Regions from separate parts of the Lysinibacillus sp. FJAT-14222 genome, predicted to be linked through region 1. Evidence: predicted binding sites of a transcription regulator. Region 1 holds the regulator's gene; each other region holds the start of a gene.

Region 1 (4,219 bases):
TTTTAGAAGAGTTTGTCTTCCGCCGTGTTATTTTTGGATCGCTTGTCCAAACAACTAATTTCTGGGTAGCCGGTATTGTAAGTGCCATTTTCTTTGCACTTATTCACTTCGACTTCTCACATATCTTGCTTTATACAATTTGTGGATTGATTTTTGCCTTCTTATATCACAAAACAAAACGCATTTGGACGTCAATTATCGCCCACGTCATGCTGAATGGTTTTGTGACACTTGTACAATTGTATGCAGAACCATTGCAAAAGTTTCTTGAAGAACTAGAAAAAATGCAATAAAAATCAGTGGGAGTTTTTCTTCCCACTGATTTTTTTAGTTTTACCTACAGTTTATCGCTAACCTTTACAACGAAAAAGCTCGATGCTTCTATTTCGCACCGAGCTTCCATTATTATTGATTCAATTCTTCTATTTGACGTCGCTGCTGTTCAAGCGCCTCTTCGACCTGACGTTTTTGCTCAGCTTCCTGTTCTTCCTTCAGTCGCATTTCCTCTGATTTTAAGTGTTTACGATAACCTATTCTAGCAACCCAAACACTAAATTCATAGAGAATAAACATCGGCACTGTTACAATTAAATGACTCATTAAATCAGGTGGTGTAATCATAGCCGCTATAACAAAAAGCCCAAAATAGGCATACTTTCTGTTTTTTGTCATAATTTGCGGATTTAAAATGCCAAGACGAGCCAAAAATAGAAGTATGATCGGCAATTGGAATATAAAACCAAAAGGCAAGGTTATTTGAAATAAAAATGAAAAGTATTCATTAATTCCAATTGTTAGCTTTACTCCAAGGCGAGCAGATAAATCAATCATAAAGTTCAATACATATGGAAATAAAATGAAGTAAGAAAAAACAATTCCAGCTACAAATAATATAAAAGTGAATGGTATATAGCTTAATGTGACTTTACGTTCTTTTTCATATAGCCCTGGTGAAACAAATGCCCATAGCTGATATAAAATAATCGGAGACGTCAACAAAAAAGCAATATAAAAAATCATTTGAAAATAAATTTTAATAGAATCTGTGATCCTAAAAGCGTTTAACGAGAAGCTTTGTGCCGTTTCACTACTTTGTAAAAAATGAATAAGTGGCTCCGCTAAAAAAAACGCCCCAACAATCGCAATAACAAAGAAAACGACTGCAAAGTAAAGTCGTTTCCTTAATTCTTCTATATGCTCAATGACAGTTTGATCGTTTGCATTCATATTAGCAAGACATCCTTCAATTACTTATCATCGTTTTTTACTTCGATGACTTTCTTTTTATCATTATCTTCATCGTCTACTAACCCTTTAGTAGCATTTTTAAACTCACGAAGTGTAGAGCCCATAGCTTTTCCTAACTCTGGTAACTTTTTAGGGCCAAAAATTAAGATTGCTACAATTCCGATAATGACCAGGCTCATAGGACCGATACCCATTTCAGCCACCTCCTCTTATTTATGCTTCATTTTAACTCAAATATGAGCGTTTGGCTAACTAATTATATGTGAAATTTTTTAGACCAACTTTTTAGTATACAAATATAATAGTTCAAACTGTTTAACAAACTCTCAATCGCTATGTAATTACTCACTCTTCCTGATTACGAATTAAATATATGAGTGCCTGCAATTCTACCGACAAATCGATTGTTAATAGTTGCATTTTATCTGGTACAGTAATACGCTCTGGCGTAAAGTTTAAAATGCCCTTTGCGTTCATTGTTGCTAATCTATCAGCCATTTTCTGCGCAGAGCGTGGTGAGACTGTTAAAATCGCAAGCTCCGCTCCATATTCTGCATACTTTTCTTCCAATAAATCAGGATGAAAAACAGGAATATTGCTAATCATCTTCCCTTCCTTCGGTGCCTTTGAATCAAATGCCACAACAATATGAGTATTATGATTTTTTTGGAAATTATATTTTAATAAAGCACTACCTAAATTTCCTACACCAATTAACGCTACTTTTGTCGTTTCGTGTTGATCAAGCGTTTGACTAAAAAACTTTAATAGATGCTGCACATCATAGCCATAACCCTTTTTCCCAAGAGCACCAAAATAAGAAAAGTCACGGCGAATGGTAGCAGAATCAATTTTCATCGCTTCACTCAGTTCCTTCGACGAAATTCGTTCCATGCCTTCTTGCGCAAAGTTTTGGATAAATCGATAGTAAAGAGGAAGTCTTTTAGTAGTGGCCTGTGGAATTTTTAATTCTTGTTTCAAACTTTTTCCTCCTTAAAATGTATCAAATCACATGATACATGCTTAATTAACTACTTTCTAAGTTATATTCACTGGAGGATTTCCCTTTAGTTAATGGCGCTTTTTACGCCACTAACTAAAGGGAAATCGTTTCAATCTTACATGACAGCTTAGAATAAGTAAAGCATCGACATTGCAAGCAAATCGCTCATCCATTACACTAAGGAGGAATTGAGGTGTCAAGAATGATTGTTTTACAGGTCAATCAACTATATAAATCCTTCCTTGCAGATGAAATTTTAAGTGGCGTAAAATTAGAGATTCAACATCGTGACCGCGTTGCATTAGTAGGACGTAACGGTGCTGGTAAGTCCACTTTACTTAAAATAATTGCTGGACAAATGTCATATGACTCTGGCGATATAATTATCCCTAAAGGTGTACAAATTGGATATTTAGAGCAGCATGCTGGATTAAACTCAACATTGTCGATTTGGGATGAAATGATGACAATTTTTGAGCCGCTTATTACACAAGAACAAGCACTTCGGTCATTAGAACAACAAATGGCTGACCCTGCTGTTTATGAAAATCCTACTCTATATGCCAAAATAATGTCTGAATACGATCATTTACAGCATAATTTTAAGGATGCGGGTGGCTATCAGTATGAATCTGATACACGTTCTGTTCTTCATGGCATGCAGTTTTACCCTGATGATTACCAAAAACCAATTAGTTCACTATCAGGGGGACAACGAACTCGGTTAGCACTTGCTAAGCTTCTTTTAAGTAAACCTGACCTATTAATACTCGATGAGCCCACTAACCATTTAGATATTGAAACCCTTTCTTGGTTGGAATCATATTTAAAAGGCTATGAAGGAGCTATTTTAATTGTTTCCCATGACCGCTACTTCTTAGACCAGGTTGTTTCCATTGTCTACGAAGTATCTCGTCACCGCGTCACAAAATATACAGGCAATTATAGTGCCTATTTAGATGAAAAAGCGAAAAATTACGAGCGTGATTTGAAGTTATATGAACGTCAGCAAGATGAAAAAGCTAAGCTCGAAGAATTTATTCAAAAAAATATTGCTCGTGCTTCCACTACTAAAATGGCACAAAGTCGTCGTAAAATGCTTGAACGAACAGAATGGATGGGATCTCCGGATGGCGATGAAAAATCAGCAAGCTTCGGTTTTACAATTGAACGCCAAAGTGGTAACGATGTGTTATCTATTGATGACTTGGCGGTAGGTTATGGAGATAAGGAAATATCAAGCGGTATCACATTACGCACTTTCCGTGAGGATCGCATTGCACTTGTTGGGCCAAATGGTGTTGGTAAATCAACTTTATTAAAAACTATCGTAAAAGATTTACTACCACTCTCTGGAGAGATTCGCAATGGTACAAATGTTCAAATTGGTTATTATGATCAAGAGCAGGCAAAGCTATCGAGCAATAAAAGTGTTCTAAAAGAGCTATGGGATGAATGGCCTTTAATGACTGAAAAGGATATTCGCACAGTGCTAGGGCGATTCTTATTCAGTGGAGATGATGTAGATAAAATTGTGTCGTCTTTATCTGGTGGAGAAAAAGCAAGACTTGCATTAGCTAAGTTGATGATGCAAAAGGCAAATTTCTTAATTCTCGATGAGCCTACCAACCACTTAGACTTAGATAGTAAAGAGGTACTGGAAAACGCGCTTATTGATTACCCTGGAACGCTCTTATTTGTATCGCATGACCGATATTTCATCAATCGAATCGCTACTAAAGTGATCGAGCTATCTGGCGATGGTTCCTTTGAGTACCTAGGTGACTATGATTATTACCTTGAGAAGAAGCAGGAGCTATTAGAAATTGCCCAAATGAAGGCTGCGGCTCAACCGCAAGTACAAGCTGATGTACATGAGAAGATCTCTACCTCTAAAATTGATAAAGAGGCTAAAAAAAGGGAGCGCCAAATCAGACGTACGCTTGAAGAACTAGAAGGGAAAATGCA
Region 2 (4,219 bases), on a different contig from region 1:
AAGCAGCAACTATTCCGAGGATGACGACTATAAATGGTGCATAAAACATTAAAAAATTCCCCATCGTTTTATTCCTCCTATGCGTGATTGTCTTCTTTCCCGGTCACATAATTTTTGTTGAACAAGAATAATTTCAACAATAAGTACAGTGATGGAATAAGCAGACATAGTCCTAAAATAAACGCAATGACGAGTGCAATCGCCATTTGTGTACTTGTAAAGCTATCGTAAATCGTTAAATATGGATACAATAAATATGGATATTGAGCGATACCATAGGCGAAGAATGCTACGGCAAATTGTGCAATCAATAGTCCCACCGCAAGGCCGTATTTTTTTCGCATCCATATTAACACCACAGTAATAATAAATAACACGGCTGAAATGGCAAACATCCACCATAAATTAACCATATGATTGTAACTTTCAGAATTGATGGATTTCATTTCGTACATAATGCCAAGAGCACTCACCATTAATGGTACTGCCCAAACAAGTGCGTATTTTCGCATTAGTTTTGTTGCTTCTACATCCTTTGCCTTATGAGCATACCATGTTAAAAACACAGCTGAAATATAGAGTACTGCTGCAATGCTTAACACGACAATACTCCAAGCAAATGGACTCGTATACAATGTCCAGTAGTTCAAAACAGGTTGCCCGTCAACAAGATCAACATAGCCACCAGCAGCAATCGCAAATACAACAGACAGTGAGGCTGGAATGAGTAAGCCTGCTACACCATATGTCAGTGTGTAGCCGATATGTCCACGTGAGCCATACGATTCAAACGCATAGTAGGAGCCTCGTATGGCAAGCAGCACTAGTGAAATACTTACTGGGACAAGTAAAATCGTTCCATAATAAAAGGCTGTTTGTGGGAAAAATCCAACAATCCCGACAAAGAAGAATACTAAAAAGACATTGGTTACTTCCCAAACAGGTGATAAATAGCGCTTAATAATATTCGTTAAAATATGATTTTTGCCGATGAGTAGGCTGTAGGCATTGAAAAAGCCTGCACCAAAATCAATCGAAGCTACAATGACATAGCCAAATAGGAAAATCCACAAAACTGAAATACCTAAAATCTCTAATGTCATAAGATGTCACCGCCTTTTTCAGAATGGCGATCTTCTATTTCACGCTCAATCGGATTCTTTTTGAACATACGAACTAAAACCACAATACTTCCTATTCCCAATACAACATACACACCTGCGAACAATAGCAGCATTAAATCCACATGGTCACTAGTTGTGGCTCCTTCTGGTGTTCGCATTAATCCATATAAGATCCAAGGCTGTCGTCCAACTTCCGCAAGCCACCAACCTGCTTCAATCGCAATAATTGAAAGTGGCCCCCCAGCAACGATAATCCACCTAAACCAACGTGTATGAATAAACTGCCATCCACGTACTTTCCCGGTTACGTAAAGTAGTGAAACTAGTGCCATGAACATGCCAATAAACACCATGAGATCAAAGAGGTAATGAATATACAGTGGTGGTTGATCTTCTTTAGCAAATTGATCTAAGCCGACTACCTCTGCGTTTGGATTATTATGCGCTAAAATACTTAGAGCATAAGGTACTTTAATAGCATATTTTACTTCTTCACCGTCTAATACACCAAATAGAATAAGTGAGGCTTTATCGCCTGTTTCAAAATGCCACTCAGCTGCAGCTAGTTTTTCTGGCTGATATTCTGCTAAGTATTTTCCTGAGAAATCTCCAATAACCGCTGCTGCAATAGAGAAAATCAGACCCATCTTCATAAGTAGTAATAAAGATTTTTTATGGTATACATGCTTAGATCCTCTAAGTAGACGGTATCCTGCAATAGATGCTAATACAAATGCGGACGTCATGTAGGCTGTAACGAGAACATGCGCTACCTTTGTCGGCATCGCTGGATTAAACATCGCTAAAAAAGGTTGAATATTTACAAGCTGTCCGTCCACAATGTCAAATCCTTGTGGCGCATTCATAAACGCATTGACAATTGTTATAAACACAGCTGACATCGATGCACCAACAGCAACAGGAATTAACAGTAGCATATGCTTTTTCTGACTATCGAAGCGATCCCAAGTATATAAGTAGATGCCAAGGAAGATAGCTTCAAAGAAAAATGCAAACGTTTCCATAAAAAGTGGTAATGCTATTGTTTGACCGGCGAGCTGCATAAAATTCGGCCACAATAAAGACAACTGTAAGCCAATTGCTGTCCCTGTTACAACTCCGACTGCAACTGTAATGACAAAGCCTCGTGCCCAACGTCTTGCCATTAAAATATAGTGCTCATCATTCTTTTTATACCCAGTCCATTGTGCAATCATAATCATTAACGGGACACCCACACCAATCGTTGCATAAATAATATGGAACGATAAAGTTAGCTCCGTTAATGCTCTACTCCAAAAGACTGCTGATTCATTCACCATTTCATTGCCCCCCTAACTTCCGAATATTCTTCCAAGTATGGAAAGTAGCATGATAATTGCAACACCAAAGCTTAGCCATATGAGCTTTCTTTCCTGTGACTTATACAACGGCAACACTTCCTTTCCCTTATTTATACCCCCATTTTCCACTATTACAACGAAAAAAACCTTTATAATGGACCGAAATTTCGGCCTATTATAAAGGTTTCAAATTTTGTTCAAGTAATATACGCACATTTGCCAAACATTTTTCTTAATTCATTCACAATCCCAATAATAGGAAACAATTCACTCTATATAAGGTCATCGCCATAACGTGCGGTTGATTTCCGTTCCGACTAGGGGCGTCCGATGAGGGCTCACTCCTAAATTGAGCAGAGCCCTGCTTTTATGTTCGTTATATACGGTCTTCCTCACGAATGTCTGCTAGCGGAACAAAAATTTCAATATGGCGCTTTAGATTTTCAAATGTTGCAGGTGCGTCCCCACCATACTCACCATCTAAGTTTAAATGTACTTCGTCTTCAGTAGACACTTTTACAACACTTGCCTTTTTATAAATTACACGATCATCATTCAAATGCTCGCCCCTTAATGCCATTGCGGCAAGCTGAATAAATTCAGGTAGGCTCACTTTTTTCAATACTAATAAAGTAAAGTAGCCATCATTAATACTTGCGTCTGGTGCAAGCTTTTCAAAGCCACCTACTGAATTTGTTAAGCCACATAAAAACATCATAGCATCCCCATCAAACACTTCACCATCATATTCGATACGCATATGGGAAGCTTTGATCGATGGGATCATTTCCACTGCTTTTAAGTAATAAGCTAACTGTCCTAACATTGTTTTCATTTTACTTGGCACTTCGTAGGTTAACTCTGTAATGCGTCCACCAGCAGCAATATTGATGAAATAGCGTTCCCCATTTAATAAACCAACATCAACTGGCAACGTCTCACCTTTAGTAATGATCTCAACGGCAGCATCAATATTTCGAGGAATATGCACAGCACGGGCAAAATCATTCGTTGTGCCCATCGGAATTAGGCCAACTTTCGGACGGTTTTCAAATGGACTCACACCTGAAACAACTTCATTTAATGTGCCATCTCCACCAACTGCAATGATTATATCAAAGCCACGTTCTACTGCATCCTTTGCTGCCATGGTTGCATCGCCTTCACCAGTTGTTGCGTGACAAGATGTTTCATAGCCTGCTACCTCTAATTTTTCCAATACTTCTGGTAGATGCTTTTTAAACACTTCACGTCCAGATGTAGGATTATAAATGATTCTTGCTCGTTTCATAACATACCTTCCTGCTTCATAAGATTCTATTTCTTTCAACGAATTATCCGTTTAAATGTTGCATTGAATTTCTATTAGTCAACAAGAGACAAAGCATGTCCTAAACAAAATTCTCTGACATGCAGCCATGTGATCTACAATTATTGCAATGCAGCTGTTACTTGCTTTTTAAAGTCCTCATAAACAAATGTCCAATATGATTTATTGGTAATATTCTCTTCACGAATTTCTACATATAACGCCTTTTGCGCATCTTCAAATGTAGGATCTTCTTTATCAGGTAAGCTAGCTCGTTTACTCACTACTAGTTCCTGTAATTCTGGTGCACGTGGGCCCCATTTTCCAACAACCTGACCAGCATCATCTAATATAATATAAATTGGAATTGCACGGCCACCGTTTGTTAAATAGCGATCAATTAAGTCTGTATCAGCATCACGTAATACTGTACGCATTTCTAA
Region 3 (4,219 bases), on a different contig from region 1:
TCAAAGCTATCAATTGTATTAAACCATTGTGCAAAGTGTGGTCCTTGCTCTGGTAAATCTGTTGCTGAGCCACCACATAAAATCATTACATCAATGTCATTTTGGAATTTTTCAGCATCATCCACTAAATATACGCCTGCATTACTTGCAATGTTTACAGTTGAAGGATCGCGACGTGTGAATACCGCTACTAATTCCATATCTGGATTTTGTGAAATTGCATATTCCACTCCGCGCCCTAAATTTCCATAACCTACAATACCTACTCGAATTGCACTCATTAAAAATTCCTCCTCACGATTACGTGACTATGTGAAGTCCTTCACGTTAAATCTACTTACAATAATACGTTGTGTTAGGAAAATTCACAATAGTTTGAGTACGTGTTTTTCTCCAGAAATTATACAAGTTTTCTATGATTTCTATTCGTTAATGGCATGAATACGGTTACATATTACTAATTCAATCACTAACCTTTAAGTTTTCGTAAAAGCCTTGTAAATGAAGACTTTTCTCACCGCATGTCTTGTACAATAAAACTAACGACAAAGGGGGCATGTTGAATGAAAGGTAATTGTTATTCACCAAGCACAACAATGGAACAAGGAGAATTACTTACTCGTCCATTCCAAAATGCACAAAAATCTACTAAAGCTTATATCGAAACTGAGGTAAAGCACAAAAAGATTCCACCCAACACACACCAATGTTTAAGGGTTATACCTTTTGGCGTTATAGAAGAAACCCTAAATATCTCCATACAAAATCAAAGAGTCAATGAGGCTAACTTTTACCATAGCGGAAAGGAGATAGCACGCTGGTTAGTTAAAAAAAGTGAATACAATAAGTATTAGCACTCCTTACAGTATTTCCTGTGCCAGTTCGGAAAGACGCTTTTCATTCATAATGTGATAGCCATTCTTTTTCTTCTCTAAAATTTTTTCTTCGCAAAATTGTGCAAGTACATATAATAAATGCCGATAAGAAACCCCCAAATATTCACAGATTTCCGTATGCTTTTCTTTATAGACTCCTTGATCTGACGAAAATTGAATAAATGCAGCAAGTCGATTTTCAAGTGGAAATGCTTGATTTTGTGTATATTTTGACGTCATTTTGAACGCCTTTTCCCCTAAAAACACACAAAGTTTACGTAAAAATAGTACATCCTTGAGTAACTTTTCTTTGCAGGACTGTGTAATCGAAAAACAAATTGTCTCGGTTACTGTCTGAATCCCCTTCGTATATCTTGCCTCATTAAGCAACTCAATTTCCCCCATAAAAAGTGGTGCTTCCAAGTAATCGATAAGCGAGACCTTGCCATTTTTATGTGTCATGTATAGCTTCGCCTTTCCTTCGATCATGTAGTATAACGTATCTGGAAATGACCCTTCTTGAAAAATCCATTCACCTTTGTCAAACTTACATATTTCTAGAAATGGATCAATTTCAAAAGAAAAAAAATCATCTATTGGATATTTATCAAGATAGTATGAACGTTCCTCAGCTGTCAGTATATGCATTATTTTACTCTCTCCTCCGAAAAAATGTGAGATATCTCACATTATTGTACCGATGAACATGCTATTATTCAACATAGTTAACTTGGAGGTATGTAAAATTTATGAACAATCAACGATGGCTTTCTCAAAATTTCTTTACATTTTTCATTACATGGGGTATTTTCTTACCTTATTGGACAGGTTGGCTTGTGGATGCTAAACATCTTACTGTATCACAGGCAAGTGTAGTAATGGGCTGTGGTCTTTTAGCACGGGCAACATCAAATCTATTTTTCTTCCCGACGCTTGCAAAATATGTGCATAATAAACGACTCATTAGTATCTTAGCAACAGGTGCCCTAATTACAACTTTACTTTATATACCAAGCACGGGCTTTATCTCGCTTCTTATTGTTACCCTTTTATTTAGCATTTTTTATCCAGCGCTGTTACCTGCCGTTGAAAGTAGTGCAACAACGCTAGTACAGCATGGACTTGTACACTATGGTAAAAGCCGCTCCTATGGTTCCGTTGGCTTTGTCATTGCAGTATTAATAATAAGTATGCTGACAGGCATATTTGGCAATGACATTATCCTTTGGAGTATGGTGATCGGTCTTATCGTTATGCTGTTGATGCAACAATTGGCTACACCAAAAGAGTTACTCGTTGTGCCGACAAAAGAACAACGTGCAAAATCATTGTCGATGAAAACATTGTGGAAAATCAAAGGCTTCCCTATTGTTTTATTAATCGTTATCCTCTTGCAAGGCGCACATGCTTCTTATTACAGCTACGGCTATATATATTTAGGTGATTTACATGTCGATCCGTTCTATATGGGGATGATTATTAACATCGCCGTTATTTGCGAAATCTTATATTTTATGAAAGCTGATACACTATTTAAAAATTGGCGCTCATCTTCTTTATTACTTTTAGCTGCAAGTGGTTCTTCATTACGTTGGCTACTGATTTACCTATTCCCTAATATCTGGGTATTCGTCGCTTCTCAAACATTGCATGCATTATCATTTGCTCTAGCGCATTTCGCTTTTATCAGCTATTTAACAAAAACATTACCGAAGGAGCAAATTCCGAATGCACAAGGCCTTTACTCGGCATTAGGAATGGGATTAAGTACAGCTATCCTTACATTTTTAGGCGGCTACTTATACGAGATTTCACCTGGACTATCATTTGCAGCAATGCTTATTTGTACAGTTCCAGCAATCGGTATATTGCTTGCTACTAGAAATAAATATCAATTTTAAAAAACAAGCAGGTGAAGAAAGACAATGTATCTTTCTTCACCTGCTTTTATATGCTCACCTTGGATAATAAGAAAATCCAGGATATTTTACAACCGGCCACTTTTCCTTTCTTAAAACATTAAGAAGTTCAGGACCAACATTTAAATTGCTCTTTACTAGTTCAGATGGAGTTAGAGCCATCCATTGATTTAACGAGACATCCTGAAATCTATCACTTTTAAACATTTCAAGGAACCATAACGTCTCAGTACCAGTATTCTCAATGTAGTGACCATTTGCAAATGGCACGTACCCTACATCGCCTGCACGATAATCAAATGTTCTCGCCACACCATTAGCTGCAAACACTGTCATACGCCCTTTGCCTTGAAGGTAATATTGCCATTCGTCATTATTCGGGTGCCAATGCAGCTCTCTCATTGCACCAGGTTTAATCTCGACAAGTGCTGCTGCGATATTTTTAGAAATAGGAAAGTTTGTCGAATCCACAATTCTGACACTGCCACCAGGAGTTTTAATAGGAGTTTGTGCAAGCAGACGATGTTTGAACGTTTCGGGAGCTGTACCATATGGGGATTGTATTTTTTGTGTGTCTATAGGTCCTGGAACCTTATCTTGATAAATATAGACCTGTTCTTTCGGAATATGTTTAAAAGCGCTAATAGGAACACCAAAATTGGAGGACAGCACATCTTTAGGAGTATGAGCAAACCAATCAGATATAGAAAATGTATTAAGATCTGAGAAATGCCCATCATCAAACACCAGTAGAAATTCACAGCCATCTTCAAGACCCTGTATGGAATGTGGAATTCCTGGTGGAAAATACCATAAGTCTCCCGGTCCTACATCGGCAATAAAATTATGCCCATTTTGATCAACCGCTGTAATACGTGCATGACCAAGAAGCATATACGACCATTCTGCTTGTTGATGCCAATGAAGCTCACGTACTCCACCTTGTGTCAAACTCATATTGACACCTGCCAATGTAGTAGCAATTGGCAATTCACGAATAGTAATTTCTCGAGACCAACCGCCTTGATTTAAGGTCATATACGTATCAGAAAAAGAGAATTTTAAATTTGGTACAAGCCCAGCATCTGTTATTGGTGGGACAAGCATATCAGGATTTTCCAGATCCCTCATAATATCTCTTGGCCCCTTATCCACCCCTCCCGCACCATCTTTCCGAATAGGCTGCGGAACATAAGAATAGCCCTCTGGCATGTTCTCCAATGATTCACCTCTTCATAAAGAAATCGTTATTTAAAAATGTATGGATTCATTACTTGAATTATTCTTTTCTTGTAAGGATGGACTGTTCTGTTCACGAAATAGAACCACTCAGTGTTGAAAAAATAATGACTTGTTTCCCCTTTAATTCAATCTCTCTCTTTTTTCATGCCTATATTAATCGCTACTTTTTGAGATGCTGTATTA

The links. The regulator Rex, encoded in region 1, represses fermentation and respiration genes when NADH is low (regulators of the CRP and FNR family bind a similar motif). The targets are predictions, from matches to a motif close to TTGTGAAATATTTCACAA.
Region 2: AN161_RS25890 (cytochrome ubiquinol oxidase subunit I) is a predicted target of Rex. The motif match lies at 2,697-2,714, and genes of this name have one in related genera.
Region 3: yeiL (transcriptional regulator YeiL) is a predicted target of Rex. The motif match lies at 1,548-1,565, and genes of this name have one in related genera.

Annotation. Positions count from the first base shown of each region.
Region 1 covers NZ_LIYL01000025.1:5,786-10,004, reverse strand. The annotation lists gene AN161_RS13160 (type II CAAX endopeptidase family protein) at 1-293, shown strand, start outside; gene tatC (twin-arginine translocase subunit TatC) at 406-1,227, opposite strand; gene AN161_RS13150 (twin-arginine translocase TatA/TatE family subunit) at 1,248-1,442, opposite strand; gene AN161_RS13145 (redox-sensing transcriptional repressor Rex) at 1,594-2,229, opposite strand; gene AN161_RS13140 (ATP-binding cassette domain-containing protein) at 2,454-4,219, shown strand, end outside.
Region 2 covers NZ_LIYL01000064.1:41,482-45,700, forward strand. The annotation lists gene AN161_RS31205 (hypothetical protein) at 1-64, opposite strand, end outside; gene AN161_RS25885 (cytochrome d ubiquinol oxidase subunit II) at 78-1,103, opposite strand; gene AN161_RS25890 (cytochrome ubiquinol oxidase subunit I) at 1,100-2,446, opposite strand; gene AN161_RS25895 (diacylglycerol kinase) at 2,844-3,758, opposite strand; gene AN161_RS25900 (thioredoxin family protein) at 3,899-4,219, opposite strand, start outside.
Region 3 covers NZ_LIYL01000068.1:7,230-11,448, reverse strand. The annotation lists gene AN161_RS26850 (diaminopimelate dehydrogenase) at 1-281, opposite strand, end outside; gene AN161_RS26845 (hypothetical protein) at 564-854, shown strand; gene yeiL (transcriptional regulator YeiL) at 861-1,523, opposite strand; gene AN161_RS26835 (MFS transporter) at 1,625-2,776, shown strand; gene AN161_RS26830 (oxalate decarboxylase family bicupin) at 2,831-4,006, opposite strand; gene AN161_RS28060 (GNAT family N-acetyltransferase) at 4,162-4,219, opposite strand, start outside.